Regions from separate parts of the Herbaspirillum sp. NPDC087042 genome, predicted to be linked through region 3. Evidence: predicted binding sites of a transcription regulator. Region 3 holds the regulator's gene; each other region holds the start of a gene.
What was found. Region 3 encodes sigma-54, which starts transcription at its own class of promoters, with help from an activator protein. Its sites were predicted from a motif close to TGGCANGNAANCTGCTTT; they were not measured.

Region 1: the regulator sigma-54 is predicted to act here: its motif matches at 2,047-2,064, upstream of ACIPHN_RS03005 (PEP-CTERM sorting domain-containing protein).
Region 2: the regulator sigma-54 is predicted to act here: its motif matches at 8,411-8,428, upstream of ACIPHN_RS07160 (ammonium transporter).

Annotation. Positions count from the first base shown of each region.
Region 1 is NZ_JBIUZW010000001.1:666,017-675,828, forward strand. Features, by position in the region: gene prsK (XrtA/PEP-CTERM system histidine kinase PrsK) at 1-171, opposite strand, end outside; gene ACIPHN_RS03000 (TIGR03013 family XrtA/PEP-CTERM system glycosyltransferase) at 182-1,567, opposite strand; gene ACIPHN_RS03005 (PEP-CTERM sorting domain-containing protein) at 2,128-2,751, shown strand; gene ACIPHN_RS03010 (YdcF family protein) at 2,949-3,581, shown strand; gene ACIPHN_RS03015 (right-handed parallel beta-helix repeat-containing protein) at 3,605-5,044, shown strand; gene ACIPHN_RS03020 (nucleotide sugar dehydrogenase) at 5,146-6,426, shown strand; gene ACIPHN_RS03025 (SDR family oxidoreductase) at 6,454-7,488, shown strand; gene ACIPHN_RS03030 (GNAT family N-acetyltransferase) at 7,513-8,628, shown strand; gene ACIPHN_RS03035 (XrtA system polysaccharide chain length determinant) at 9,018-9,812, shown strand, end outside.
Region 2 is NZ_JBIUZW010000004.1:2,826-12,637, reverse strand. Features, by position in the region: gene ACIPHN_RS07200 (LysR substrate-binding domain-containing protein) at 1-853, shown strand, start outside; gene ACIPHN_RS07195 (2,4'-dihydroxyacetophenone dioxygenase family protein) at 1,182-1,709, shown strand; gene ACIPHN_RS07190 (SDR family NAD(P)-dependent oxidoreductase) at 1,720-2,454, shown strand; gene ACIPHN_RS07185 (MFS transporter) at 2,687-3,973, shown strand; gene ACIPHN_RS07180 (SDR family NAD(P)-dependent oxidoreductase) at 4,086-4,811, shown strand; gene ACIPHN_RS07175 (IclR family transcriptional regulator) at 4,927-5,724, shown strand; gene ACIPHN_RS07170 (hypothetical protein) at 5,831-6,445, shown strand; gene ACIPHN_RS07165 (alkaline phosphatase D family protein) at 6,496-8,121, opposite strand; gene ACIPHN_RS07160 (ammonium transporter) at 8,478-9,680, shown strand.
Region 3 is NZ_JBIUZW010000010.1:175,828-185,639, forward strand. Features, by position in the region: gene grxD (Grx4 family monothiol glutaredoxin) at 1-70, opposite strand, end outside; gene hpf (ribosome hibernation-promoting factor, HPF/YfiA family) at 282-644, opposite strand; gene ACIPHN_RS15335 (RNA polymerase factor sigma-54) at 799-2,289, opposite strand; gene lptB (LPS export ABC transporter ATP-binding protein) at 2,352-3,092, opposite strand; gene lptA (lipopolysaccharide transport periplasmic protein LptA) at 3,092-3,730, opposite strand; gene lptC (LPS export ABC transporter periplasmic protein LptC) at 3,776-4,384, opposite strand; gene ACIPHN_RS15355 (KdsC family phosphatase) at 4,381-4,935, opposite strand; gene ACIPHN_RS15360 (SIS domain-containing protein) at 4,935-5,963, opposite strand; gene ACIPHN_RS15365 (hypothetical protein) at 6,091-6,297, opposite strand; gene ACIPHN_RS15370 (cation:proton antiporter) at 6,362-8,353, shown strand; gene ACIPHN_RS15375 (methyl-accepting chemotaxis protein) at 8,543-9,812, shown strand, end outside.

The DNA of each region.
Region 1 (9,812 bases), on a different contig from region 3:
TTGCAGCGCCAGCAGCAAGGCCCATACGGCATTGATGGCGCACGTCAGGCCCAGAACGATACGACGCGGCTGGCCCTTGTTGCGCAGGACCAGGAAGCCCCCCAACAGGAAGAAGGTCAATGCCGCGACCAGGTAACTGAGCAGGGCGACTTCCATCAGCATGCCGAACATGGGAAGGACCTCAGGTGCCTGCGCCGAACAGGACGACACTCAAGGTGTCGATGAGGATCAGCATGTCCAGGAACAGGCTGTTGTTCTTGACGTAGTAGAGATCGTATTGCAGCTTCTGCACGGCATCGTCCTTGGATGCGCCGTACTTGTAGCGCACCTGGGCCCAGCCGGTGATGCCCGGCTTGACGCTGTGACGCACGTTGTAGAAAGTGATTTCGTTGGCGAACTGCTCGACGAAATAAGGACGCTCCGGACGCGGACCGACGAAGCTCATGTCGCCGCGCAGGACATTGAAGAGCTGCGGCAATTCGTCGATACGGTACTTGCGCATCACGTTGCCCACGCGCGTGATGCGCGGATCGTCCGCCTGCGCCCACTGCGGCTTGCCGGCCTTCTCGGCATCCACGCGCATGCTGCGGAACTTGAGCACCATGAAGCTTTCGTTGTTCTTGCCCACGCGCTCCTGGCGATACAGGATGGGACCGCGATCCTCCAGCCAGATGCAGATGGCCGCACCCAGCATCACCGGCGACAGCAAGGGCAGCATGATGAGGCTGCAGAACAGGTCGAAGCTGCGCTTCATGAAGGTACGGATGATGCTCTGGTCGAAACCGTTACCGAACACCAGCCAACTGGGATGCAGCGAGTCGAGCCGGATCTGGCATGCCTCGCGCTCGAAGAAACCGGCAGCATCGGTCACGCGCACGCCCTTCATCTTGCACTCCAGCAATTCCTGGATGCGCAGCGCACCGCCGCGACGGTTCTGCACCGCCACCACGATCTCTTCGGCCTTGTACTTGCGCGCCGTCTCCAGCAGGGTACCGGCCGGCTCCAGCAGCTTGGTGATGGTGCTCTCCTCGCCGGCCACCGCAATGGCGCCCACGATGCTGTACTTGTGATTGCGCAGGTTCTGGCGCGAGGTCTCGATGCAGTCACGCACCAGGTCGCTGCTGCCCAGGAAGAGAATGGGCGACACCAGCAGGCGTGACTTGACCACATGGAAGAAGATCGTGCGTACCAGCAACACCGATACCGCCGACAGCACCAGTGCAATGGCCAGAACACTGCGCTCCAGGTATAGAGCCGGCACAACATAAAAGATCACCAGCATCGGCACCAGCGCGATACCCAACGAAGGAATCAGACGCACCAGCGTCCAGCGTACGCTCTGCTCAATATTGCGCTGATACATGCCCACCGCACTCATGCCCAGCACAATGCACACCGCCATGGTCGCCGTAGGCCACAAGAACTGGTGAAAATCCCGCATATCCTCGGGCTTGCCAAGAAAACGCAGGTTAACCCCAAGATAGCCGGCTACAAACAGCATGGCCAGTTCGATCATCAGCAAAAACGCCACTACCTTGGACACATAGTGGTTGGCAATTCTAAACATTCTTTCCCCCAACTTCCCAGACTACCTTGCTGCGACCCTAGCCTCTTCGACCATGCGACACGACCAGTCCCTCCCGCAGACCCGACTCGCGACGACACACTTTTTTTGCCCGAAACCCCTCACCGGGGTCACGTGAATTTTCTCTGTGCAAGCTTTTACATTCACTAACGCAATCCCGCACCTTCACAGCGCTGAAGAATGAACTTTTTTGGTCATATTTGCAACATGATTTGTAAGTTTTTTGGACATTTCCGGGCGGCATTCATTTCGCAAAAATCCTTTACCCATAAGGCTTGCAGGGCAATTAAGCATTTTCACGGCATAAAAATTTACCTGATTTTGAATTGGCCCTCCCATGAAAAATCAGGTCAAATAGTGACGTGAAGAAAATTTAAGCCATGTCGGAAAAACTTACATTCCTCAAGACAACAACGGCGACGGAAAACGCAAGCACTTGAAAATAAAGTGCTTTTATGTGCAGGCACAACAATTGCTATAACGACAATTAATTTGATGGGTACTGCTTCATCACCCAGACATCACCACATAAGGCCATCCTGATGAAAAAATTCCTGCTTGCCGCACTGTTCGCCCTGGCCAACATCGGCTCCGGCGCGGCCAATGCGACCACGCTGTCGACCACCATCAATGCTGACAATGTCTTCCAGGTCTACGTCAGCACCAACAACAACACGCTGGGCACCCTGGTGGGCAACGCCAACGACTGGACCACCACCTACAACTTCAGCACCCTGCTGACTGCCGGCGTCACCAACTTCCTGCACATCGTCGTGGCCAACCAGGGCGGTCCTGGCGGCCTGCTGGGCGCCTTCGTGCTGTCGGATGCCAACCTGGTGTTCGCCAACGGCAGCAACACCCTGCTCACCGGCGACGCCGGCCTGACCCAGAACCTGACCGGCTTTGGCCACACCACCAGCGCCACCGTCTCCGAAGGCGCCAACGGCACCTCGCCCTGGGGCCTGCGCAGCGGCTATGGCGCGCTGGCACCGCAGTGGGTCTGGAACTACTACAGCAACAATGCCAGCGACTTCAATACCGTCTACTTCACCGCTGCCATCGAGGTCCCCAACGCCGTGCCGGAACCCGGCTCGATCGCCCTGCTCGGCCTGGGCCTGTTGGCCCTGCTGGCATGGCGCAAGCGCAAGGACAACCTGGCGATCTGAACCATGATGATGTGCCGACCCTCGCGGCGCGTCCCTGAGTATCGATGAGCGCGTCGCTCTGGCTTTCGGCAGCAGCAAGATGCTTGCTGCTGCCCCCAATGAACCTGCTACTGTTCACAGTGGCAGGTTTTGTGCTTTGTCGGTGGCATCTACGCTGTGGCCGGGCGATGGTCACCATAGGGATCGTACTACTCGGCTTGCTGTGCATCCCCGCGGTGTCCAACCTGCTGGTGCAACCACTGGAAAACCAGACCACCGTGCTCACCCCCGCCGCGCGCAGCCAGGGGCAGGCCATCGTGGTGCTGGCCGCCGGCAGCGAGGACCACGCTCCAGAATACGACGGCATGGATATCCCGGATTACGTGGCGCTGGCACGCCTGCGCTACGCGGCACGATTGCAGCACCAGACCAAGCTGCCGATCCTGGTGTCGGGCGGCAACGCACCAGCCGACGCGCCGCAGCGCTCCAAGGCCGAGGCCATGGCGCGCGCCCTGCGCGAAGACTTTGCCACGCCGGTGCGCTGGATCGAAGGGCGCTCGGAAAATACAGAGCAGAACGCCAGCTATTCGGCAGCTCTGCTACGCGAAGACGGGGTCGAACGCGTCCTGCTTGTAACCGACGCCATGCACATGCCGCGCGCAGTCATGGCCTTCGAGCACGCGGGATTGCACGCCATTGCTGCTCCCACCATGTTCTTCCGCCTGGATCACCTGGAACCACAATCGCTCCTCCCAAGCGCCGAGGGCTTGCGCCGCGCCTACTACGCCAGCTATGAATGGCTGGGCCTGCTGTGGTATCGACTGCGAATGAATGCCAACCACCCGAGCTAAGCACGTCTAACCCGATTGCAACCATGACCACTTCAATCAAGCGACTCAAGCTTCTCCTCTGGCTGCTGCTGGCCGCCATCGTGCTGGCCCTCGTGACTGCGGCGGTGGCGCTATCGCGCCTGAACATTCCGCCACGCCAGCTTGCCCCCTATCTGGAACGCCGTGCCGAGGGGCATCAGGAGGCACTGACCAATCTGGTCATGCAAGCGGCCGAACTCCTGCAGCGCCTGGATCGCGGCCAGCGCAACATCCATACACCACAACAATGGACCATCGGCGCCCAGCCCGGTGCCTTTACGCCTGCCCCGACGGGGGTGGTGGTGCCGGTGGGCAACACGGTCGAACTGGCCCAGTCGCTGGCGCAAGCCCGACCCGGCCAGATCATCACCCTGCAGCCCGGCCACTATCGCATCGACGGCGACGGTTCGCTCGTCGTGCGCCAGGCCGGCAAGGCCGAATCGCCCATCGTGGTGCGGGCCGCGCGCCCCGACACCGTCTTCATCGAGCTCAATGCCGGCGAAGGCTTCAAGATCGATGCCCCCTGGTGGATCTTTGAAAACCTCAACATCGAAGGCGTCTGCAAGAGCCAGGAGTTCTGCGAGCATGCCTTCCACGTGGTGGGCCGCGGAGCGCACTTCATTGCCCGCAACAACCGCATCGTCAATTTCAACGCCCATTTCAAGATCAATGGTGACGAAGGCGGCTTCCCCGATGGCGGCACCATCGAAGGCAATACCCTGACCAACACCGCACCACGCCAGACCATGGGACCGGTCACGCCGATCGACCTGGTGGCCGCCAGCAACTGGCGCATCGTGCGCAACCAGATCAGCGACTTCATCAAGGCCAGCGGCGACCGCATCAGCTATGGCGCCTTCGTCAAGGGCGCCGGCAGCGGCAACCGTATCGAGCAGAACATCGTGCTGTGCGAATACTTGCTGCAGGGACACACCGGCCAGCAGGTCGGCCTGTCGCTGGGTGGCGGCGGTACCGGCCTGCCCTACTGTCGCGACAAGCGTTGCATCACCGAGCAGGATGGTGGCGTGATCGCCGGCAACCTGATTGCCTCCTGTTCCGACGACGGCATCTATCTCAATCGTGCCGCGGCCAGCAAGATCTTGCACAACACGCTGGTCGATACCGGTGGGATTACGGTACGCTTCGCCGAAAGCACGGCCGATGTCGAAGGCAACCTGATCGACAGCGTGGTGCGCGCCCGCGATGATGGCCTGGTGCGCACCGCCGAGAACGAGGTGACGGGCGCGCTGAACCTGTACCTGGGGCGTCATCCGGTACGCAATCTGTTCCAGTCGCCGCAGATGCTGGACATGCGCTGGAAGGACAAGCCGCCTGTGCGAGAAAACATGCAGGAACAAGTGCCTGATTTATGCAAAGGAATGCGCAGCGGACGTGTATCCTATGGCGCGTTCGAGGATTTTGCTGCCTGTCGCAGGCAGCCCTGATTGCGGCACGGAAAGAGTAGCCGCGCAGCAACATCAGCAATACCAATTAGCGGGCATGGGACGTGCCCGATCATTTGTCTTTATTTTTGGGGATGGAAAACATGAGTATCGTTGCAGTCGTAGGCTTGGGTTATGTGGGTCTTCCGCTGGCAGTGGAGTTTGGCAAGAAGCGTCCCACCGTAGGTTTCGACCTCTCCAAGAGCAAGATCGAGAGCTACCGCAAGTTCGTTGACCCCACCGGCGAACTGAGCACCGAGGAACTGCGTGCCTCCACGCAACTGAGCGTAAGCACCGACCCGGCCATCCTGGCTGATGCCGACTACATCGTGGTGGCCGTGCCCACCCCGGTCGATGAAGCGCACAACCCCGACTTCGGTCCGCTGGCCGGCGCCAGCATCACCGTGGGCAAGCACATGAAGCGCGGCGCCATCGTGGTGTTCGAGTCCACCGTCTACCCCGGTGCCACCGAGGAAGTCTGCGTTCCCCTGCTGGAACAGCATTCCGGCCTGAAGTGGGGCCAGGACTTCCACGTCGGCTTCTCGCCCGAGCGTATCAACCCGGGCGACAAGCAGCACACCCTGACCACCATCCTCAAGATCGTCTCCGGCGACGACCCGGACACCCTGGAAAAGATCGCCCAGCTCTACGAATCCGTCATCACCGCCGGCGTGCATCGTGCCTCCAGCATCAAGGTGGCCGAAGCCGCCAAGGTGATCGAGAACACCCAGCGCGACCTCAACATCGCGCTGATGAATGAACTCTCCATCATCTTCGACAAGATCGGTATCGACACCCTGGAAGTGCTGCAGGCCGCCGGCACCAAGTGGAACTTCCTGCCCTTCCGTCCGGGCCTGGTCGGCGGCCACTGCATCGGCGTGGACCCGTACTACCTGACCCACAAGGCCGAGATGCTGGGCTACCATCCGCAAGTGATCCTGGCCGGTCGCCGCATCAACGACGGCATGGCCAAGTTCGTGGCCGAGAAGACGGTCAAGTCCATGATCGCCGCCGGCTTCCACATCAAGGGCTCAAAGGTCAACGTGCTGGGCCTGACCTTCAAGGAAAACTGCCCCGACCTGCGCAACTCCAAGGTGGTCGATATCGTGACCGAACTGCAATCCTATGGCGTGGAAGTGCACGTCTACGACCCGGTCGCCGCCAGCGAGGATGCCGAACACGAATACGGCATCAAGCTGGAGAACTGGTCCGACCTGCCGCGCGCCGATGCCGTGGTGGCGGCGGTGTCGCACAAGGAACTGCTGGCGCGCCCGCTGGCCGAGATCCTGACCAAGCTCAACGACAATGGCTGCTTCATCGACGTCAAGTCGCAGTTCGACCAGAACGCCCTGAGCGCGGCCGGCTACAGCGTCTGGCGCCTCTGATCGGCACGTCGCCAGAAACGCTACACCATGACTAGATACGACGCGATTTGCGCGCAACTCACGCAAGAACCCAAGCGCTGGCTCATCACCGGCGTGGCCGGCTTCATCGGCTCCAACCTGCTGGCCCGGCTGCTCTCGCTGGGTCAGCAGGTGACCGGCCTGGACAACTTCAGCACCGGCCGCCAGGCCAACCTGGACGAAGTCCGCGCCGAGGTCGGCGAGGCCGCCTGGGCCAACTTCAGCTTCATCGAAGGCGACATCTGCAACAACGATGACTGCGCGCGCGCCTGCGCCGGTGCGGACTACGTGCTGCACCAGGCGGCGCTGGGTTCGGTGTCGCGCTCCATCGAGGATCCGCTGCGCACCAACCTGAACAACGTCAACGGCTTCCTCAACATGCTGGTCGCCGCCCGCGATGCCAAGGTGGCGCGCTTCGTCTACGCCGCCTCCAGCTCGACCTACGGCGACCACCCGGGCCTGCCCAAGGTGGAAGACGTGATCGGCAAGCCGCTCTCGCCCTACGCGGTGACCAAGTACGTCAACGAGCTGTACGCCGACGTCTTCGGCCGCTGCTATGGCCTGCAAAGCATCGGCTTGCGCTACTTCAATGTGTTCGGCCGCCGCCAGGATCCGCACGGCGCCTACGCCGCCGTGATCCCGCAATGGGTGACGGCGATGATCCGCAACGATGCACTGCGCATCAATGGCGATGGCGAGACCACCCGCGACTTCTGCTACATCGACAACGTGGTGCAGGCCAATCTGCTGGCCGCCACCGCTGCACCCGAAGCCGCCAACCATGTCTACAACATCGCGCTCAACGATCGCACCAGCCTCAACGAGCTCTACGAGGTCATGCGCGGCTTGCTGGTGGAGCGCTTCCCGCACCTGCAGCAGCATCGCCCGACCTACGTGGGCTTCCGTGCCGGCGACATCCGTGATTCCCAGGCCGATATCAGCAAGGCCCGCGAGGGCCTGGGCTATGCGCCCACGCATCGCATCCATGCCGGTCTGCAGGAAGCCATGAACTGGTACATCGAGCATCTGGGAGCATCCGCCTGAGCACTGCCTGGGCGGGCAGCTGACATGGTCGCCATCGAGCGCTACGACAGTTTCGCGCAGATGCCCCAGGCGGTACTGGCGTGCTTCGAGCAAGCCGGGCAACAGGCCGATTTCTGCCTCACGCCCGGCTGGCTGCAGCACCTGGCCAGCACCACCGGCTCGGCCGGGCAATCGCTGCAGCTGTATTGCCTGCTGCGTGATGGCGCCGCCCGCATCCTGCTGCCGATGATGAGCAACCCGCGCGCCGGCTGGCCGGGCGCGCGCCGGCTGGAGATGCAGGCCAACTACTATTCGGCCCTGGCCGGCCCCCTGATGGTCGACCCTGGCGAAGACCTCCGTGAACTGCCGGCACTGATGGCCGCCATCGTCGCCGAACGCCCACGCTGGAGCCGCATCGACCTGCATCCACTGGCCCGCGACGAAGCTGGCTTCACGGCACTGCAACAGGCGCTGCAGGCCTGCGGCATGGCAGTGCGCCCCTACTTCTGCTTTGGCAACTGGACCCTGGAGCTTGCCGGACGCAGCTATCAGCAATACCACGCCACCCTGCCCTCGCGCCTGCGCAATACCCTGGCGCGCAAGTCGCAGCAACTGCGCTCTGCCGGCGACGTCGACATCAGCATCATCCAGCAAGGCAGCGAGCAACTCGAACGCGGCATCGCCGACTACCAGTCGGTCTACCAGGCCAGCTGGAAACAGGCCGAACCCCATCCCGACTTCATCCCTGGCCTGATCCGCCTGTGCGCCCGCCAGGGCAAGTTGCGCCTGGGCATCGTGCGCATCGATGGCCAGGCTGCCGCCGCCCAGCTGTGGATCGTCCACCAGGGTGTGGCCGCCATCTACAAGCTCGCCTATGACGAACGCTTTGCCGCGCTCTCGGTGGGCTCGGTGCTGACCGCGCGCATGATGGAACACGTCATCGACGTCGACGGCGTGCGCGAAGTCGACTACCTGATGGGCGACGATGGCTACAAGCGCGACTGGATGTCGCACCGCCGCGAAAGATGGGGTCTGGCTGCCTTCAATCCACGCACCGCAGACGGCTTGGCGGGCATGTTGCGGCATGACATCGGACGGCTGTGGCGTCGCTTGTCATCAGTTCTTGTGACAAGCTTGCATTTCAGCAAGAAAAACCAGTAGTGGCGCGGCTTTCTAGCAAATAATAACGCACAGAAATAGTGTAAATTTTGGCCTAATTTATGTCTTATTCCGCACTGGAAATGTGAAGCAGGATGGTATGATTCTGCGATTGTCAAAAAGTCACTATTACTACTGCTTAAACGATATCTCACAGGGGGATATCCATCGGGGATGACCCGATTTGCCAGGAGGGGGATCTTTCCAGGGAAATCATTCACCACGAAGATGTTGCAAACAGGCTACAGCGGACCCGCTCAAGGAGGCTGGTACATGGCCTGTCGGTGTCGGCTCGCTTTACACAGTGGGGCCGCCATCGGTACCCCGACATTGCAGGCTGGCTGTCAAATAACTCAATTTGTTGAATCTCGATCGCAGGGGAAGCGGCTCACATGGCGGATTTACTATCGCAACTCTTATCGCTCTTGAAGGGCGCCTGGAAGTATCGCTGGCTGGCCATCTCGGTGGCCTGGGTGCTGCTGCTGGTAGGCAGTGTCGTGGTGTTCCGGCTGCCCAATGATTTCCAGGCCTCGGCACGTGTCTATGTGGATACGCAAAGCATCCTCAAGCCCCTGCTGGCGGGCATGACCACGGTACCCAACATCGAGCAGCAGGTCTCCATCATGAGCCGCACCCTGCTCAGCCGCCCCAATCTGGAGCGTGTCACGCGCATGGCCGACCTGGACATCAAGGCCCAGACCGTGGCCGACAAGGACAAGCTGGTCGATGAGCTGGCGCAACGCATCAAGATCATCCAGACCGGGCGCGACGACATCTACACCATCACCTACAACAACGAGAACCCCAAACTGGGCAAGGATGTGGTGCAGTCGCTGCTGACCATCTTCGTCGAGGGCAGCGTCGGTGACAAGAAGGAAGACTCGGACAAGGCGGTGCGCTTCATCGGCGACCAGATCAAGAGCTACGAAGAAAAGCTGACCAATGCTGAAAACGCGCTCAAGGAATTCAAGCAGAAGAACGCCGAGCTGCTGCCGCGCCAGGGTAGCGACTATGGCTCCAAACTGCAGGATGCCGCCGACCAGCTCAGCCAGGCGCGCCTGGAACTGGCCGAGGCCGAGCAAGCCCGCAACGCCATCCAGAAACAGCTCACCGGTGGCAGTGGCAACAGCGAGGACATGCCGCGCATGCCCACACCGGAAATCGATTCCCGCCTGGAAGCCGCCGTC
Region 2 (9,812 bases), on a different contig from region 3:
GGGCAGCTTCGTCAAGGCCGCCGACGCGCTGGGCATCTCCAAGGCTGCCGTCTCGCGTACGGTCCTGGAACTGGAAGCACGCCTGGGCTCGCGGCTCATGCAGCGGACCACGCGCCGCCTCTCCCTCACCGAAGCCGGCACACTCTACCTGGAACGCTGCAAGCAGATCGTGGCCGCCCTGGAAGAAGCCGATGACCTGCTCTCGGCAGGCGCGGCCAAACCCACGGGACTGTTGCGCATCAATGCCCCGCTGACCTTCGGGGTGCTGCACCTGGCGCCCCTGTGGCCGATGTTCATGGAGCAGCATGAAGACGTGGCGCTGGACATCACCCTGTCGGATCGCATCGTCGACATCATCGATGAAGGCTACGACATGGCCATCCGCATCGCCCGCCTGTCGGACTCCAGCCTGGTGCATCGCAAGCTCACCAGCACCAGCCTGCATGTCTGCGCCTCTCCCGCCTATCTCGACAAGCACGGCACGCCGCGCCATCCGCATGACCTGGCCCAGCACCAGACCATCAGCTACAGCTACAACCAGAGCAAGGACGAATGGCAGTTCAACGGCCCCGAAGGCCCGGTGAGCGTGCGCATCAGTTCGCGCATGCACGTCAACAACGGTGACAGCTGCGTGCAGGCGGCGCTGGGGGGCATCGGCATCACCCGCCAGCCCACCTTCATGATCGACCAGTACCTGCGCAGCGGCCAGCTGGTGCCGGTGCTGGCCGACTACACCTCGCCTGAGCTGGGCATCTACGCCGTCTATCCCAGCCGCGCGCACCTGCCGGCCAAGGTCCGGGCCATGCTGGACTTCCTCACCGGGGCATTTGAACAGGTGCACTGGAATACCTGAGCTCGCCTGCGACGGCGGCGATCTGGCCGCCCACCCGCTGGCCGCTCCTGCCGTTTGCCATCCCATTCCCGCATGCTGGCTTGAATACGACCCGAGCAAAATTTTCATCATTGCCGGCGATCGATCAGGCACTCGCTTTATCGCCCTCCACTTAAGCCTTACAACAAGCCACTTGATCGACATCAAGGTATTTCGCTCGTTTTCATGAAGGAAAATATTCGGGCAAGCGGGATTGACATGGTCTTACCAATGACTCACAGTGACCATATTACAGACTTTATGTCCACCATACGGACAACATCTGGCAGATCACAATGAGGAGATTCCCATGAGCACCACCATGCCGGCCGATTCCAGGATGACGCCCTATCAATTCCCCAATCCCAAGGAAGCGCCGCTGGAAATCGTGGTCAACCCCGCCATTCCCGAGGATGAGCGCGTCTGGGTGCCGCAGGCGGAAAACGTCTGGTTCCGTCCGCTCTGCCTGAATGTCTCGCAAGGCTACTGGACCAACCTGCTGCGCGTGCGCAAGTCCGGCGTGCTGTCGCGTCACCGCCATCCGGCACCGGTGCATGGCATGGTCCTCAAGGGCAAGTGGCGTTACCTGGAACACGACTGGATTGCCGAGCAAGGAAGCTACGTCTTCGAACCGCCCGGCGAAACCCACACCCTCTACGTCCCCGAGGAAGTGGAAGAGATGATCACCTACTTCCACATCACCGGCGTGATGTTCTACTGCGATCCCTGGGGCAAGTTCGAGGGCTATGAAGACGTCTTCACCAAGCTGGAGATGTGCCGCAAGCACTACGAAGCCGTTGGTCTGGGCGCCGACTACGTCAACCGCTTCGTGCGCTGAGGCGGCGGTCATGGCTTACCAGCAAGCACAATACGATTTGCGTGACAGCGTGGCCGTCGTCACCGGCGGCAACGGTGGCATCGGCGCGGCCATCTGCGCGCGCCTGGCGCAAGCCGGCGCCCGTGTGGTGGTCTGGGACCTGCACACCGATGCGGCCTCCCCCTATCGCCAGCAACGGGTCGATATCAGCGACGCCGCCTCCACCGACGAGGCCGTCCATACCCTGCTGGCCGAGACCGGCCGCATCGACTTCCTCGTCAACAATGCCGGCTACGCGGGTTCCACCGTACCGCTGGACCAGTACGACGTGGCCGAATGGCACCGCATCGTGCAGGTCAACCTGCTGGGCGTGTTCCACGCCTGTCGCAGCGTGGTGCCGGCCATGCGCGCCGCCGGACGCGGACGCATCGTCAACATCGCCTCGCTGGCCGGCAAGGAAGGCACGCCCAATGCATCGGCCTATAGCGCCGCCAAGGCCGGCGTACTGGCGCTGACCAAGTCGCTGGGCAAGGAGCTGGCCGAGACCGGTGTGCTGGTCAACGCCATCGCCCCGGCGGCGGTGAAGACCACGCTGCTGGAACAGATGTCGCCAGCCCATGTGCAGACCATGATCGATAAAAGCCCCATGCATCGCCTGGGGACGGTGGAAGAAGTCGCCGAGATGAGCGCCTGGCTGTGCTCGGGCTCATGCAGCTTCAACACCGGAGCAGTGTTCGATCTCTCGGGTGGCCGCGCGACCTACTGAGCCGCGACACCCGGCAGGAAAACAGGAAAGAACTCATCCGGGCAAGCGGGAATCGCAACCGGGCCAGTGTGCCCGGTTGCGCCGGAGAACAGGCAAGGACGGATCCACAACGTCCTGAAGAAGGCATTCCCGCCACAGGCTTCGGCCACCGTTAGTACAGCGAGCGCTGCGACAGACAGCGCCGGCCGCAAGCGCCAATGGCTTTGACTCATTCACTCTGGAGACACATTTCATGGAAGTACAAAAGCAAAAGAGCCCCCGGCTCAAACGCATACAGGTGGTCGCGCTCAGCTTCCTGATGCTGGCGGGCATCGTCAACTACCTGGACCGCAGCACGCTGTCCATCGCCAACCACTCGGTGAGCCAGGAACTGGGGCTGTCGGCCTCGCAGATGGGCTTGCTGCTGTCGGCCTTCTCGCTGGCCTACGCCTTCTCGCAACTGCCCATCGGCGCCATGCTCGACAAGTTCGGCGCACGCGTGATGCTGGGCGCGGGCATGTTCATCTGGTCGGTGGCGCAGCTGGCCGGCGGCTTCGTCGGTAACCTGCAGCAGTTCCTGGTGGCCCGCGTGTTCCTGGGCCTGGGCGAGGCGCCGCAGTTCCCGGCCGGTGCCAAGGTGGTCTCGGAATGGTTTGCCATGCGCGAGCGCGGCGGCCCCACCGGCATCTTCGTGGCCTCGTCCACCATCGGCCCCGCATTGGCGCCGCCCATCCTGACCATCCTGATGCTGTCCTTCGGCTGGCGCATGATGTTCGTCATCATGGGCGTGCTGGGCGTGGCGGTTTCCGTGGGCTGGTATCTGTTCTACAGAAACCGCAACGAAGTCGAACTGACCCCGTCCGAAGTGCTGTACCTGGCCGATGACAACGACAACGACCCGAACGCCAATGCCAAGCTGACCTGGGCCGAATGGAAGAGCCTCTTCAAGTACCGCACCACCTGGGGCATGCTGTTCGGCTTCATGGGCGTGATCTACATGGTGTGGCTGTACCTGACCTGGCTGCCGGCCTACCTGGAGCATGAACGCCACCTGTCGATCGCACGCACCGGCTGGGTGGTGGTGATTCCCTACATCTTCGGCACGCTCGGCATGCTCTCCTCGGGCTATATCGCCGATGGCCTGATGAAGCGCGGCATGCCCGCCATCCGCAGCCGCAAGTGGCCGATCTGCGCCGGCCTGATCGGTGCGGGTGCCTTCACCATCCCGGCCGCCTACACCCCCAGCACCACCATGGCGATCGTCTACATCTCGCTGGCCATGGCCTTCGTGAACATGGCGTCCGGTGGCGCCTGGGCACTGGTATCGGTGGCCATTCCGCGTCGCCTGGTGGCCTCGCTGGGCAGCATGCAGAACTTCGGCGGCTACCTGGGTGGCTCGCTGGCACCAGTGATCACCGGCGTGGTGGTGGACCAGACCCACTCCTTCGTCAATGCCCTGCTGATCAGCGCCGCCGTGGCCTTCGCCGCCGCCCTGGTGTACATGTTCGTGGTGGACAAGCCGATCGACTCGCAGGCCTGAGGTCTGAGGCCCGAGCCATAAACTCGCCAGAGGCCTGACCCGATGCCATCGCCCTCTTGGGTGATGGCATCCAGCCAGTCCCCTGCACTGCAGACCAAGTAAAGGAAATTCCATGAGCTTCATCCCCGACCTCTTCAAGGGCAAGACCGCGCTGGTCACCGGCGGCACGCAAGGCATAGGCGGTGCGGTCGCGCGCCACCTGGCCGCGCTCGGTGCCAAGGTCATCGCCGCCGGCCTGCCGCCCTTCGCCAACAAGGAATTCGCCGGCACCGGCGTGACCCTGGTGGAAATGAACGTGGCCAGCGAAGCGAGCGTGCGCGCCGCGCTGGCCGGCCTGGACCGGCTCGACATCCTGGTCAACTGCGCCGGCATCATCAAGCGCGGCGCCGAGCTGGAGACCGAGGTCTTCGAGCAGGTGATCGCCGTGAACCTGACCGGCACCATGCGCGTGTGCGCCGCCTCGCGCGAACTGCTGCGGCAATCCGGCGGCTGCATCGTCAATACCGCCTCCATGCTCAGCTTCTTCGGCGGCGGCCTGGTGCCGGCCTACAGCGCCAGCAAGGGCGGCATCGCCCAGCTGACCAAGTCGCTGGCCATTGCCTACGCGGCCGACGGCATCCGCGTCAATGCCGTCGCCCCCGGCTGGATCGCCACACCACTGACGCAGGCGCTGCAGGACGACCCCGCGCGCGCCGGTCCCATCCTGGCACGCACGCCGCTGGGCCGCTGGGGCCAGCCACAGGACATCGCCAATGTGGTGGCCTTCCTCTGTACCGATACGGCCTCCTTCATGACCGGCACCATCATCCCGGTCGACGGCGGCTACCTGGTGGCCTGACCGATACGATTGCATGCCATTTTCCCGCGCCTGCGGCTCCACGCCGGCGCGGGCTTTTTTACTGTGGCACTCCGCTATAATCGGCCCCGACTCTGCTTCCAACCTGCCTGCGCTCATGTCTGCCCACGATAAAAGCACCGAAGACCCGACCAAGATCGCCGGCACTGCCGCCTTCTCCAAGTTCATGGTGGTGCTGCAACTGATCGCCGACCAGGATGGCCCGCTCAACATCGCCCAACTGGCCGCCCTCTCCGGCTACCCCAGGCCCACGGTCTATCGCATCCTGGCCGCCCTCATGGCCGAAGGCATGGTGGTGGAAAACCCGCGCAGCAAGCAGTTCGAAGTCGGCCCGCGCCTGATCAATCTGGCCAGCCGTGCCTGGGACCGCAGCGACATCCGCACCACCGCCATCGAGCCCCTGCGCCAGTTGCGCGACATCACCCGCGAGACCGTCCACCTGGCCGTGCCCAGCGATCTCAGCATGGTCTACATCGAGAAACTGGAAAGCCCGCAAGCCGTGCGCATGGCCTCGCGCATCGGCACCCGCGTGACGCTCTATTCCAGCTCGGTGGGCAAGGCCTACCTGGCCGGTATCGACGAGGCCCGCCGCGAAGCCCTGATGCGCTCGCTGCACCTGGAGCGCTTCACCGAACACACCCACGGCGACCTCGACTCGCTGCGCGCCGACATCGTGCAAACCCGCAGCTGCGGCTACGCCGAGGACCGCGAAGAAAACGAGGCACAGATCCACTGCTATGGCGCCGCCATCGTCGGCCCCGATGGCGTGCCAGTGGCCTGCGTGAGCGTGAGCATTCCGCTGTTCCGGCGCCTGCCCGATCCGCAGCAAGCCTATGTCGCGCCGCTGCTGCACGCCTGCGCGACCATCTCGCGCAAGCTGGCCGGCCCGGGCTGACCAGATCCGCCCCGGCAAGCATCAATGAAGTGTTACCGGATGCTTCGCCCCCGCACAGGGGTGCGCCAGGCTGCTTAAATCTCCGCTTTATCGTTGCGGAGTACTCATGCCTGGTCCTGCCCTATCCCCCCTCCTGAAATCCCTGCTGTGCGCTGCCGGTGCTGCGCTGATGCTGACCACGGCGCTCCCGGTGGCCGCTGCGCCACTGGTGGACCTGATCGCCTCTGACATCCTGCCCATGACCGAGCAGCTCAGGAGCGATCTCAAGCTCAATGACAACCAGCAGATCCTGTGGCGCCAGACCGAGCAGAAGACGCGTGCCATCCTGGCGCAACGCCAGCAGCGCCGCGCCCACCTGCAGGAGCGCACGAATCAGGTATTGCACGCACCGGGCGGCGAGTTCCGCGACCTGGCCGCCGACTACGACCGCGACGGTGCCGCTGCCGAACAGGAAGCCCATCAGCTGCGCGAACTCTGGTTTGCGCTGGCCGATGCACTCGAAGATGGCCAGCGCAAGCAGGTCCAGGACTACATCCTGGATCGCATGCAGCGCGTGGCTGATGGCCCCGGCCGCAGTGAAGGCAGCGGCGGCCGCAGCCGTCCCTCGGGCGGGATGGGCGGCGGCAGCCACGGTGGCATGGGTGGGGGCAGCATGGGGAGCATGAGTGGCATGGGCGGCGGCAGCAACGGCGGCAGCTTCGGTGCCGACAGCGGCTTCTGATACCGCCACCGCCCCGACCGTCTCACGCTTGAAGCTTGGAGTCCGAGGCCTCAGGCCTCGGGTGGCAACTCGACCTTGTAGATCTCCCGGCCATCGGTGTTGTGCAGCGTGACGGTCAGCGTCTTCGACCTTGCATCGATCTTGCCGATACCGAAGAACTGCAACAATTCGGCCGGCGAGCGGTTCTGCTTCATGTCGGCGGGGATGCTGACGAAACGCACGTCCGGACCAAAGGTGCGGTCGATCTCGCCTGGGCCGAAGGTACCCGCATTGATCGGCCCGCCGACGAATTCCCAGAAAGGCTTGAAGTCGGTGAACTGGGCGCGCTCGGGCGCATAGTGCGTGGCCGAGGCATAGTGCACGTCGGCCGTCACCCACACCACGTTCTTGATGTCATGCTGCTTGATGAAGCGCAGCAGCTCGGCCACCTCCAGCTCGCGCCCGGAGGGCTTGCCATTGTCGGCATTGGCCCAGGCCTCGAAGGTGCCGGGCGGCACATCCGGGTTCAGGTCAGGCACCACGATGGACAGCGGCATGTCGCTGGCGATCAGCTTCCAGGTCGAGCGCGAGCGCAGCAGCGCCTGCTTGATCCAGCGCATCTGCTGCGGACCGAGGAAGTCGGCATCATGCCCGCCACGCTGGCGGTTGGGTGAATTGGCGCCACGATAGCTGCGCTCATCCAGCATGAACACCTCCAGCAGCGGGCCATGATTGAAGGCGCGATAGATGCGGAAAGGATCAGCGTTATCGATGCGGAAGGGATTGTGTTCGAACATGGCCTGGCGCGCCCGCGCGGCCAGCACATCGATGTTGCGCTCCTCGTAGCGCTTTTCCTGCGGGCCGATCACCTGGCCCGGATACCAGTTGTTGCGCACCTCGTGGTCGTCCCACTGCACCAGGAAAGGCACCTCGGCGCAGAAGCGGCGCTTGCTGGCATCCAGCATGTTGTAGGCGAAGTTGCCACGATAGTCGTCCAGCGTCTGCGCCACCTTGGACTTGGCCTCGGTGACCACGTTGCGCCACAGGCTGCCATCGTCCAGTTTCACCTCGGCCTGGATAGGACCGTCGGCATAGATCTGGTCACCGGAGTGGATGAAGAAATCAGGACGGAAGCGACGCATGCTCTCATAGACGCGATAGCCGCCCCACTGCTCGTTGATGCCCCAGCCCTGGCCGGCTTCATCGCCAGAGAAGGCAAAGGTGATATCACGCGCCAGGCCGTGCTGCTGTGCCGAGGCCGGCACCATCAGGCTGCCACTGACCGGCTCGCTGAGCGCCGACTCATGCACCAGGTCCTGGAAGCGCACGCGGTAGTAGACCCGCTGCCCCGCCGGCAGGCCGCGCAGGTCCACGCGCGCGGTGTAGTCCTCGCGTGCCAGCGCCATCGGGCCGGCGATGCGGGTGGGGTTAGCGAAGTTCTCGCTGGTGGAATACTCGACCAGCATGCGCGCATTGCGGTCGGTGCGGGCCCAGACGATGGCGCTGTCACGCGTGACGTCACCGCTCATGATGCCGCCCGGGAACTGCGGGCGCAGGCGCTCGGAAGTGACGATGGCCGGCGCGGCGGCAAAGCTGCTGGGGGTGGCGATCACGGCAGCACTGCCCACGGCGGTGGCAGCGCTGTCGCGCAGGAAACGGCGTCGGCTGCGGTCGGCTGGCGACTTCTGGTCTGGCATGGCAACTCCTGTCTAGGTGAGTGAAGCAAGGGGGGAGTTGCAATTTAGCAATCAAGTATGACCGTTCCATGAAAGGAGGATGACCCCGGCCCCACCTGGCGCCCCGGAAACGCAAAATGACGCAATTTTCATCAGATTTCGAGAAGCTGCATCTGCCGCACCAAAATGCAGCCCGACTCTTGGGCAACATTCAGCCATGCACAGAGTTCATGCAAAACACAAGCTGACAAGGCCCTGACGCACTAAAAATATCCTTACAAATCAATCCACTGAAAAATAATCCCCAAAATGGAACGGAAATTGCTTTAGAAGCAGCTTCTTATTCTTTCCTTGCACAATTTTTGGGAGATTTTTTGGTGGACGATCACAAAAACGGCGCAGACGCCCTCTTCATCCTTCTGGGGGCGATCATGATCCTGGCCATGCACGCCGGCTTTGCCTTCCTGGAACTGGGAACGGTACGCAAGAAGAACCAGGTCAATGCCCTGGTCAAGATCCTGGCCGACTTTGCGGTCTCGACCATCGTCTACTTCTTCATTGGCTACTACGTGGCCTATGGCGTGAGCTTCTTTGCCGGCGCCGAGACGCTGGCGCAGAGGAGCGGCTTCGAGCTGGTCAAGTTCTTCTTCCTGCTGACCTTTGCCGCCGCCATTCCCGCCATCATCTCGGGGGGGATTGCCGAGCGCTCCAAGTTCAATCCGCAGCTGGTGGCCACGGCCGTGCTGGTGGGCCTGGTCTATCCCTTCTTCGAAGGCATCGCCTGGAACCAGCACCTGGGCGTGCAGGCCTGGCTGGCACAGGCCTTCGGCGCCGAGTTCCATGACTTCGCCGGTTCCATCGTGGTCCACGCGGTGGGCGGCTGGATCGCCTTGCCGGCGGTACTACTGCTGGGCGCGCGCCGTGGCCGCTACAGCAAGGAAGGCGCGGTCGCCGCGCATCCGCCCTCCAACATTCCCTTCCTGGCGCTGGGCGCCTGGATCCTGACGGTGGGCTGGTTCGGCTTCAACGTGATGAGTGCACAGACACTGGACAAGATGAATGGCCTGGTGGCGATGAATTCGCTCATGGCCATGGCCGGCGGCACGCTGGTGGCGCTGGTGATGGGCCGCAACGACCCGGGCTTTGCCTACAACGGCCCGCTGGCCGGCCTGGTGGCCGTGTGCGCGGGCTCGGACCTGATGCACCCGCTGGGCGCGCTGGTCACCGGTGGCATTGCAGGCGCCATCTTCGTGTGGATGTTTACCCGCACCCAGAACAAGTGGAAGATCGACGACGTGCTGGGCGTCTGGCCGCTGCACGGCCTGTGCGGATTGTGGGGCGGCATCGCCGCCGGCATCTTCGGCCTGCAGGCGCTGGGCGGTCGTGGTGGCGTATCCTTCATGTCGCAACTGATCGGCAGCCTCATGGGCATTGCCATTGCCGCCGCCGGTGGCTGGGTGGTGTATGGCCTGCTCAAGAAGGTGGTCGGCATCCGCCTCGATCCGGAACAGGAATTCGAAGGCGCGGACCTGGCGATCCACAAGATTTCTTCTACGGCGGAGCGGGAGACCAGCTGGTAAGCTGAACATTGATAATTAACAATAAAGTCTGTATTCGGAGAATAAAGTCCGTATGAGAGCGCAAAGTCTGTAAATGAATTTGATACCCTGCTGATTTTTTTGTCGCAAAGCAGGTGTTCCAAAGCAAAAGCC
Region 3 (9,812 bases):
TACCCTTCATGAACAGCACGACAGGGTTTTGGGTCACGGTTTCTTTGATCCAGGATTGGACGTCGCTCATGGCTATGCCTTTGAAAATGGGATTGCCGACATTATAGGGAAAAGCCGGCGCTCGCGTTGGAACCGCCACACCCGGATTGATCTCGCACACAACAGTTTATTTCAATCGGGAAACTATTTATATGATATGCAAGCAATGACGCAGCTTGCCCAAATGCAAAAGGGCGCTTGCGCGCCCTTTGCTCATGTCAGGTGATGAAACTGTCAGGGCATCATGCCGCGCCAGCCATCATGTCGCCGGCAGCTTCGTCCGGCAGGCGTTTGGCGGCGGAGTGATGCTCCTGCAGCCGGTCCTTGTGCTTGATGACCTGGCGATCGAGCTTGTCGATCAGGGCATCGATAGCAGCATAGAGGTCGTGTGCGATGCTTTCCGCATGTAGATCCTTCCCCTTGATGTGGACGTTGATTTCCGCTTTTTGGCGCTTTTCCTTTTCTGTGAGTTTATCTACGCTCAGGATCACGCTGACGTCGATCACGTTGTCGAAATGGCGCTTGATGCGTGCCAGCTTGCTTTGCACGTATTCCCGCAGGGCGGGGGTCAGTTCGAGGTGGTGTCCACTGATGGTCAGATTCATACAACACTCCTATCGTGAAGTCACTGGAGGTTCGAGCAATCCATCGCTACTGCTGCGCTGCCAAAGGCACGTCTGACGTGTCGGTTGGCATCGGATGCTTGCCAGAACACAGCAACGGCTACTGCAGAGAAACTGAGAAAAAAATGCGAAACACTCAGAGGGACTTGCGGAGATTGACCGGCGGAATCTTCAACACTTCGCGGTATTTGGCGACTGTACGTCGCGCGACCACCATGCCTTGTTCTGCCAGCATATCCGCAATCTTGCTATCGGATAATGGGGTCTGCGGGTTTTCGGCTCCTATCAACTGTTTGATCAGTGCCCGTATCGCGGTGGAGGAGGCTTCGCCTCCGGTTTCAGTCGCGACGTGGCTACCGAAGAAGTACTTCAACTCAAACATGCCGTGCGGCGTGAGCATGTATTTCTGAGTTGTCACGCGAGAGATTGTGCTCTCGTGTAGACCCAGTGTATCAGCAATTTCACGCAGCACAAGGGGGCGCATGGCGACTGCCCCATGTGAAAAGAAGTTTCTTTGACGTTCGACAATAGCCTGTGCAACTCGCAAAATTGTATCGAAGCGCTGGCGCATATTCTTGATGAGCCACTTCGCCTCCTGCAGCTGGGAAGACAGCGATCCCTCGCCCTTGGCCTGCTTCAGCGCACTCGCATACATGGCATTGACGCGCAGCTTGGGCATGACCTCATGGTTGAGCATGACCTGCCAGCCGGTCTTTGTCTGTTTGACAATCACATCCGGCACCACGTAGTCGGAGGAATCGCGCGCGAATTCCGCACCCGGATGGGGGCGGCACTGGCGGATCACCGCCTGGGCTTCGCGCAGGTCCTCGTCGTCGCAATCGAGGGCTTTCTTGATCTTGTTGAAGTCGCGCTGGGCGAACAGCGGCAGGTAATCCTCAACGATCCTCAGCGCCAGCTTGCGGGTCACGAACGGCACCTTGGGCAGGCGCCGGATCTGCAAGGCCAGGCATTCGCCGGCACTGCGCGCGCCGACACCGGCCGGGTCCAGGCTCTGCAGCAATTTCAGCGCAATGCCCAGCTCTTCCAGGTCGATGCCCAGCTCTTCGGGCAGGCGCGCCAGGATATCTTCCAGCGGTTCTTCCAGATAGCCGCTGTCGTCGAGCGCGTCGGTGAGCAGTTCCAGCAGTGCGCGGTCGCGCAGGGTGCGGGCGGTCACGCGGATCTGGTCCAGCAGGTGTTCGCGCAGGGTGATTTCGTGGGCTTCCAGTTGCGGACGGGCATCTTCGTCGTCAGACGATTTGCCGTTGCGGGCAACGTCGTCGAAGCTCCAGTCGGACTCGCCGCTGACACCGCCCTCGGGGGCGTTGTCCTGGTATTCGAAGCTGGATTCGCCATCGGCGCTGGCGGGGGCCGCGTCGCCGCTGCCTTCGCTGTTGCCTTCGGCCACACCCGAAGAGGGCGTGGCACTGACGGCACCATCGGCCAGCAGGCGCACCGAATTGTCCAGCGCATCGTCGAGGCGTTCCAGCAGCGGATTGTCGGAGAGGATCTGTTCCAGCTCCTGGTGCAGTTCCAGCGTCGACAATTGCAGCAGTCTGATCGACTGCTGCAATTGCGGCGTCAATGCGAGGTGCTGCGAAGTTCGTAACTGGAGCGATTGTTTCATCTGTTTTTCGTGTGGCGGCGTGGCCCGCTGTTTTCTATGCCTAGCATCTCCGCACGCAGGTCTTACATGCGGAAGTGCTCTCCCAGGTAGACGCGTCGGACCGATTCGTTGGCGATGATCTCATCCGGATTGCCGCTGGCCAGGACCGTGCCCTGGTTGATGATGTAGGCGCGGTCGCAGATGCCCAGGGTTTCGCGCACGTTGTGGTCGGTGATGAGCACGCCGATGCCGCGTTCCTTGAGGAAGCGCACGATGCGCTGGATCTCGATCACCGCGATCGGGTCGATACCGGCAAAGGGTTCATCCAGCAGCACGAAGCGCGGATCGGTGGCCAGGGCGCGGGCGATCTCGACGCGCCGGCGCTCACCGCCTGACAGCGACAGGGCCTGGCTTTCGCGCAGCTTCTCGATCTGCAGTTCGTGCAGCAGGTTGTTGAGGCGGTTCTCGATTTCGTCGCGCGAGAGTGACTTGCCGTCTTCCTTGCGCAGTTCCAGCACGGCGCGGATATTGTCTTCCACCGTCAGCTTGCGGAACACCGAGGCTTCCTGCGGCAGGTAGGACAGGCCCAGCGTGGCGCGCTTGTGGATGGCCAGGCGCGAGATGGGCGAGCCATCCAGGTCGATCTCGCCGCCATCGGACGGCACCAGGCCCACGATCATGTAGAAGGAGGTGGTCTTGCCGGCGCCGTTGGGGCCGAGCAGGCCGACCACTTCGCCGCTGCGCACTTCCATGGAGACATCGCGCACGACCTGGCGGGCGCCATAGCTTTTCTTCAGTCCGCGGACTACCAGCGAGCTCGTCATTACTGGTCCTTTCCGGGTTGCGCGGCCTGGGGCTTGCGTTGCGGCGCGGCCGGCTGACCCGGGACGGAAGCAGGGGCGGGAGCAGGCGCAGCACCGGCCGGCGGCGGACTCTTGGGCTGGATCACGGCCGTGATGCGGCCGGCGCCCGGCTTGCTTTCGCCGCTGACGGTGTTGTTGACCGAGTAGAACTCGGCGCGGCTGTCATAAGAGATGAACTCGCCATTGACCTCGTCGGTGACGCGCTTGCCATCCATGCGCTGGATGTGGGCGCGCTGGAACAGCTTGGAAATCTCGGTCTGCTCGGAGTACTCGATGCGCTCGGCCTGGCCTTCGATCCACAGGTCGGGGCCGCCATCGCGCTTCTGGCGGAAGCTGGCCAGTGCGCCCGGGGCGGCGTACAGGGTCGCATACTCGTAGCCGTACTGGTCGGTCGTCAACACCACGCGACCGGCCTTGATGATGAGCGTGCCGCGGGTCATCACGACATTGCCGGTGAAGGTCTTCACCTGGCGCACGTCGTCATAGACCATCTGGTCTGCTTCGATGTTGGTGGGCTTGGTGGAGTCGGCCTTCTCGGCACGCGCCACGCCGCACACGGCAACCAGCATCAACAAGGGCAGTAAGAGTGAGCGTTTCATAGATTCCTGTCGGGTCTTGGCGATCTTGTTGTAATGGGGAGGGACTCAGCGTTTCTTCGGGGCCGGCTCGTAGTAGCCGCGGACATTGCCAAACAACTGCACGACCGCCGTGGCGTTGTTGGCCAGCATGCCCACACCATTCAATCTGGTGGTGCCCATCGTCATTGCAACCGGTTTGTCGGTCTTGACGATTTCATCGTCGGGCAGCAACAGCAGGTATTCCGACACCAGGTGCATGGGGTCGCGTCCCTTGGTGGCGCCACGGATGGCGTTGGCATTGCCGTACATGTGGATCTGGGTCTGGTCATCGGTCACGTGGGCGGTGTCCGAGTACAGCTCCATGGGGGGCTTTTCCTTGTCCAGGTTGTGCACCACCGGCTTGGTGATCTCGAAGGAGTCGTCCAGCGGGAAGTGGACCATCTTGGTGCCGGAGACGTCGTAGCGCGGCAGGCCGGTCGGCCCCATCTTCACGTAGTTGAAGTTGTCCAGGTAGTAGTCGGGCTTGCCGCGCGGACGTTGCGCCGCCTGCTGGTCGCCAGTGGCGCGCAGCGCCTGCAGCACCCAGAAGCTGCCCAGGGCGGCGCCGATCAGCAGGACCAGGATCACCACGATGCGGATCCGGTCGGCTGCACGTTCGCCGCTGCGCCCGCTCATGCCAGGTACGGCGCCAGCGCCGCCTCGTAGTTGCCCTGGGCGGCCAGCACCAGGTCGCAGACTTCGCGCACCGCGCCGTTGCCGCCGCTGGCCTGGGTCACGTAGTCGCTGCGGGCCTTGACCTCGCGATGACCATTGGCCACGCAAGCCTTGAAGCCGACCCGGGTCAGCACCGGCAGGTCGATGACGTCGTCACCCAGGTAGCCGCAGGCCGATGCGCTCAGGCCGGTGTGCTGCAGCAGTTGCTCGAAGGCCTGGCGCTTGTCATGCACGCCCTGGAACACCTGGGCGATGCCGAGATCGCGCGCACGACGCAACACGTAGGGCGACTGGCGCGCGGTGATGATGGCTGCCGCCGTGCCGAACTGCTGCATCATCTTGATGCCGTGGCCATCCAGGGCGTTGAAGCGCTTGAACGCTTCGCCGTCTTCGCCATAGAACAGCCCGCCATCGGTCAGCACGCCATCGACGTCGAAGATCATCAGGCGGATAGCGGCGGCCTTGGCCAGGACGGCCGGGTCGAAGGTGCTGGCGAAGGCTGGCGTGGTCATCAGATCACCTTGGCACGGGTCAGGTCATGGATGTGCAGCGCACCGGTCAGCACGCCATCGGCATCGGTGACCAGCAACTGGTTGATGCGGAATTCTTCCATCAACTGCACGGCATCCACCGCCAGTTGGTCCTGGTTCACGGTACGCGGGTTGGCGTGCATGATGTCGGCGATGCAGAACTTGCTGAAGTCCTGGCCGCGTTCGAGCAGGCGGCGCAGGTCGCCGTCGGTGAACACGCCGATGGGACGGAAGTCCGCATCCACCACGGCCGTCATGGCCATGCCCTTGCGCGTGATTTCCATGAGCGCCTCCGACAGCGAGACATCCGGGCGTACCGCCGGGATGGCATCGCCACTGCGCATCACATCGCGCACATGGGTCAGCAGGCGGCGGCCCAGCGCGCCACCGGGGTGGGAGCGGGCGAAATCCTCTTCCAGGAAGCCGCGCGCATCCAGCAGCGAGACCGCCAGCGCGTCGCCCATGGCCAGGGTGGCCGTGGTGCTGGCGGTGGGGGCCAGGTTGAGGGTACAGGCTTCCTTGTCCACGCCCACGTTCAGGTGGACGGTGGACAACCGGGCCAGGCTGGAGTTGTCATTGCCGGTCATGGAGATGATGACCGCGCCCATGCGCTTGACGATGGGCACGATGGCCATCAGCTCGGCGGTTTCACCGGAGTTGGAAATGGCGATGAAGACATCCTTGGCCGTCACCATGCCCAGGTCGCCATGGGCGGCTTCGGCCGGATGCATGAACAGCGACGGGGTGCCGGTGGAGGCCAGGGTAGCGGCGATCTTGCGGCCGATGTGGCCGGACTTGCCGATACCGGAAACGACGGCGCGGCCATTGCTTTGCAGCAAGAGATGCACGGCCTGGGCCAGTGGCTCGGCGCTGTCGTCGGACAGGCGGTTCTTCAGCGCCAGGATGGCATCGGCTTCGATCTGCAGGGTCTGGCGCGCCAGTTCGAGGGCGCGGCGGGCATCCCCGGCCGAAAAAGATGCAGGCGTGGTTTTGTCATCGGTTACACTCATAACCGAAGTATAAACGAATTAGCAAAGCAAAAAACTTGCCAGATGTAAGGGAATGCTGCTGGCCTGACCCGGTCGGGCGCGGTGCAGCATGCTTGCAACAGGGAGCGCACTGGCAGTGGCGACGATATCAGGTTGCGGTGCAAAAAATGGTAAGGCAATGGGGGCACAGGAATGAAGCTGCTGTTGCCATGTCGCCGGCCTGAATCCACAAACTGGTGCGCACCAAACTGGGCCGGTGCTGGCGTGCCGCGGCCATCATCCCGATCGGCCTGATCGGCTTGATCTGCCCACCCATCTCGGCCATCCGGCATGTTTCTCGCTTCACGGTGGTCAATGCGATTGCCCGTGCTGATTCCCGGCGAGTCCCAACATCGTTACCAGAATCACATCATCCACACATGTTTTCCGGACTGGAACTGACCCTCTTCCTTCTGGCCGCGGCGGTGCTCGGCGTGGTCGCTTTTCGCATGATGCAGTTGCCCCCCATGCTGGGCTACCTGGTGGTGGGCATCGTGATCGGGCCGCACGGCCTGGCCTTTGCCGAGGATAACGAGACCACCCATGCGCTGGCCGAGTTCGGCGTGGTGTTCCTGATGTTCTCGATCGGCCTGGAGTTCTCGCTCTCCAAGCTCTCGGCGATGCGGCATATCGTCTTCGGCCTGGGCGTAGCCCAAGTGGCGGCCACCATCGCCGTGACCATGGTCGGGGCCTGGGGCGCGGCCATGTTCCTGCCGCAATTCATCAACGTCACCTGGCAGGCCGCCTTTGCGCTGGGCGGCGCCTTGACCATGTCTTCCACGGCCATCGTCTCCAAGCTGCTCACCGAACGGCTGGAGCTGGAGACCGAGCACGGCCGCCGCATCCTGGGCGTGCTGCTGTTCCAGGATCTGGCCCTGGTGCCGCTGCTGATCGTGGTGCCGGCGCTGGCCAAGGATTCCGGCGACATCATGGTGACCCTGGCCTGGGCGGTCGGCAAGGCGCTGGTGGTGCTGGCGCTGCTGCTGTTCTTCGGCCAGAAGCTCATGCGTGGCTGGTTCCGCATCGTGGTCAAGCGACGCTCGCAGGAACTGTTCATGCTGAACCTGCTGCTCATCACCCTGGGCGCGGCCTGGATCACCGAGAAGGCCGGCCTGTCGCTGGCGCTGGGCGCCTTCATCGCCGGCATGCTGATCTCCGAGACCGAGTTCAAGCATCAGGTGGAAGAAGACATCAAGTCCTTCCGCGATGTGTTGCTGGGCCTGTTCTTCATCACCATCGGCATGCTGCTCAATGTGCGCACCCTGGTGGACCACTGGTTCCTGGTGCTGGCCCTGCTGACCGGCCCGGTGTTGCTCAAGTTCGGCCTGATCGCGGCGCTGGCGCGGCTGTTCGGGTCGAGCCCGGGCGTGGCGCTGCGCGTGGGCCTGGGGCTGGCGCAGGCCGGCGAATTCGGCTTCGTGCTGCTGAGCCAGGCCGGTGGCCTGAAGCTGGTCGACCCCATGCTCATCCAGGTGATCCTGGCGGCCATGGTGCTTTCGATGCTGGCGACGCCCTTCATCCTGGCCAAGTCCGACGCCATCGTCATGAAGCTCTCGGCCAATGAATGGATGCTGCAATCGCTGGCCCTGACGCAGCTGGCTACCCGCACCATGGGGGTGCAGAAGCATGTGATCATTGCCGGCTTCGGCCGCAGCGGCCAGAGCCTGGCGCGGCTGCTGGAAGAAGAGGGCATCGCCTACCATGCGCTGGAGATGGACCCGGAGCTGGTGCAGGATGCCCGCAATGGCGGCGCCAATGTCTCCTATGGCGATGCCGCACGGCGCGAAAGCCTGGTGGCCGCCGGTATCCATCGCGCCGCCGCCCTGGTGGTGACTTATGCCAGCACGCCCTCGGCGCTGAAGGTCTTGCATCATGCCGCCGAGCTGGAACCGGAGCTGCCCGTGATCGTGCGCAGTCACGACGACGCCGACATGGAAAAGCTGCTCCATGCCGGCGCCACCGAGGTCGTGCCGGAGGCGCTCGAAGGCAGCCTGATGCTGGCCTCGCACGCGCTGGTGATGCTGGGCGTGCCGCTGCGCCGCGTGGTGCACCGGGTGCAGGATGCGCGCGACGAACGCTATGCCTCGCTGCGCGGTTACTTCCACGGCATGTCCGACGCCGAGGCCGATGGCGTGGGCATGAACGTACGGCTGCAGTCGGTTTCGCTGATCGACGGCGCCAGCGCGGTTGGCCGCACGCTGGCCGAGCTGGACCTGCCGGCCCAGTGCGGCGCCGAGGTGGCCATGCTGCGGCGGGGCAAGCTGCGTATCGAAGCGGGCCAGGATACGGTGCTCCTGGCCGGCGATATCGTGGTCCTGCGCGGCAGCTCGGAGAGCATCCTGCGGGCCGAAAAGCGCCTGCTCAGCAAATAAACCGGTCGCCACACCAAAATAATTGTTCTCCTGGCCGGGCGCGCCCCTGTTCCCTTGGTACGGGAAATGCTAGTGTTTCCCTGCGGCAGTGAGCAGGCTTATCCGCGCCTCTCGCTGCACCCATGCGCGCTAGCGGCTTACACGATGAGTCGCTGGCAAAGAAAACAAGAACGCAAGTCCAGGAGAAACATGTTCAGCACACTCACGATCAGGGCACGCCTGATTTTCGTCATCGGTTTTCTGGCCCTGCTGCTGGTGGCGTCCGGCGTATTGGGCGTCGCCAGCCTGCGCTCGACCAATGCGCAGATGCGCTCGCTCTACGAGGACAGGCTGGTCGCCTTCTCCGAGCTGGAGCGCATGTCCTCGGCGCTGGATGCAGCGCGCAACGGCATCTCCAGCTCGCTGGTGGGGGACTCCGGCGAGATCGATGCCAGCATGGACAAGCTGGAAAAATCGCTCAAGGACAATGACGCCGTCATCAAGCAATACCAGGCCACCGCGCTTACCGACGAGGAAGCCGCGCTGCTGCAGAAGATGGTGGCGCAGCGGCAGAAATTCATCGCCGAGGGGATCAAGCCCGCCGTCGAGGCCCTGCGCAATCGCGACCTGCAAAGTGCCATCGAGGTGTATGGCGATGCCATGCTCAAGCGCTATACCGAGACCCACACCACACTGGCGCAACTGATGGACCTGCAGCGCAATGTCGGTCGCGATCTCTACGAGCAGGCCCAGCGGCGCTATCAGCTCCTGCTGGTGGTGATGAGCGTGGCCATGGCCGCCGGCCTGGCGGTGGCACTGTGGATGGGCGCCCTGCTGGTGAAGGCCATCTCGCGTCCGCTGCAGCGCGCTGTCACGCTGGCGCAGGCGGTGGCTGCGGGCGACCTGACGCAACAGATCGTCGTGCATAGCCAGGACGAGACCGGACAGCTGATGCAGGCGCTCAAGCAGATGAACGAGAACCTGCAGGGCATCGTCGGCCAGGTGCGTGCCAGCACCGATACCATCGGCACGGCCTCTACCGAGATCGCCCACGGCAATCTGGATCTCTCTTCCCGTACCGAGCAGCAGGCCGGTGCGCTCGAAGAGACCGCCTCGACCATGGAGCAACTCACTTCCACGGTGCGCCACAATGCCGAGAACGCCCAGGAAGCCAAGCAACTGGCGCAGTCGGCATCGGAGGTGGCGGTGCGCGGCGGCGAGGTGGTGCGCCAGGTGGTCGATACCATGAGCGCCATCAACCAGTCTTCCAGCAAGATCGTCGACATCATCAGCGTGATCGACGGTATCGCCTTCCAGACCAATATCCTGGCGCTCAACGCAGCGGTGGAAGCCGCGCGTGCCGGCGAGCAGGGACGCGGCTTTGCGGTGGTGGCCTCCGAGGTGCGCTCGCTGGCCCAGCGGTCGGCTGCGGCGGCCAAGGAAATCAAGGTTCTCATCGACGATTCGGTGGCACGCGTGG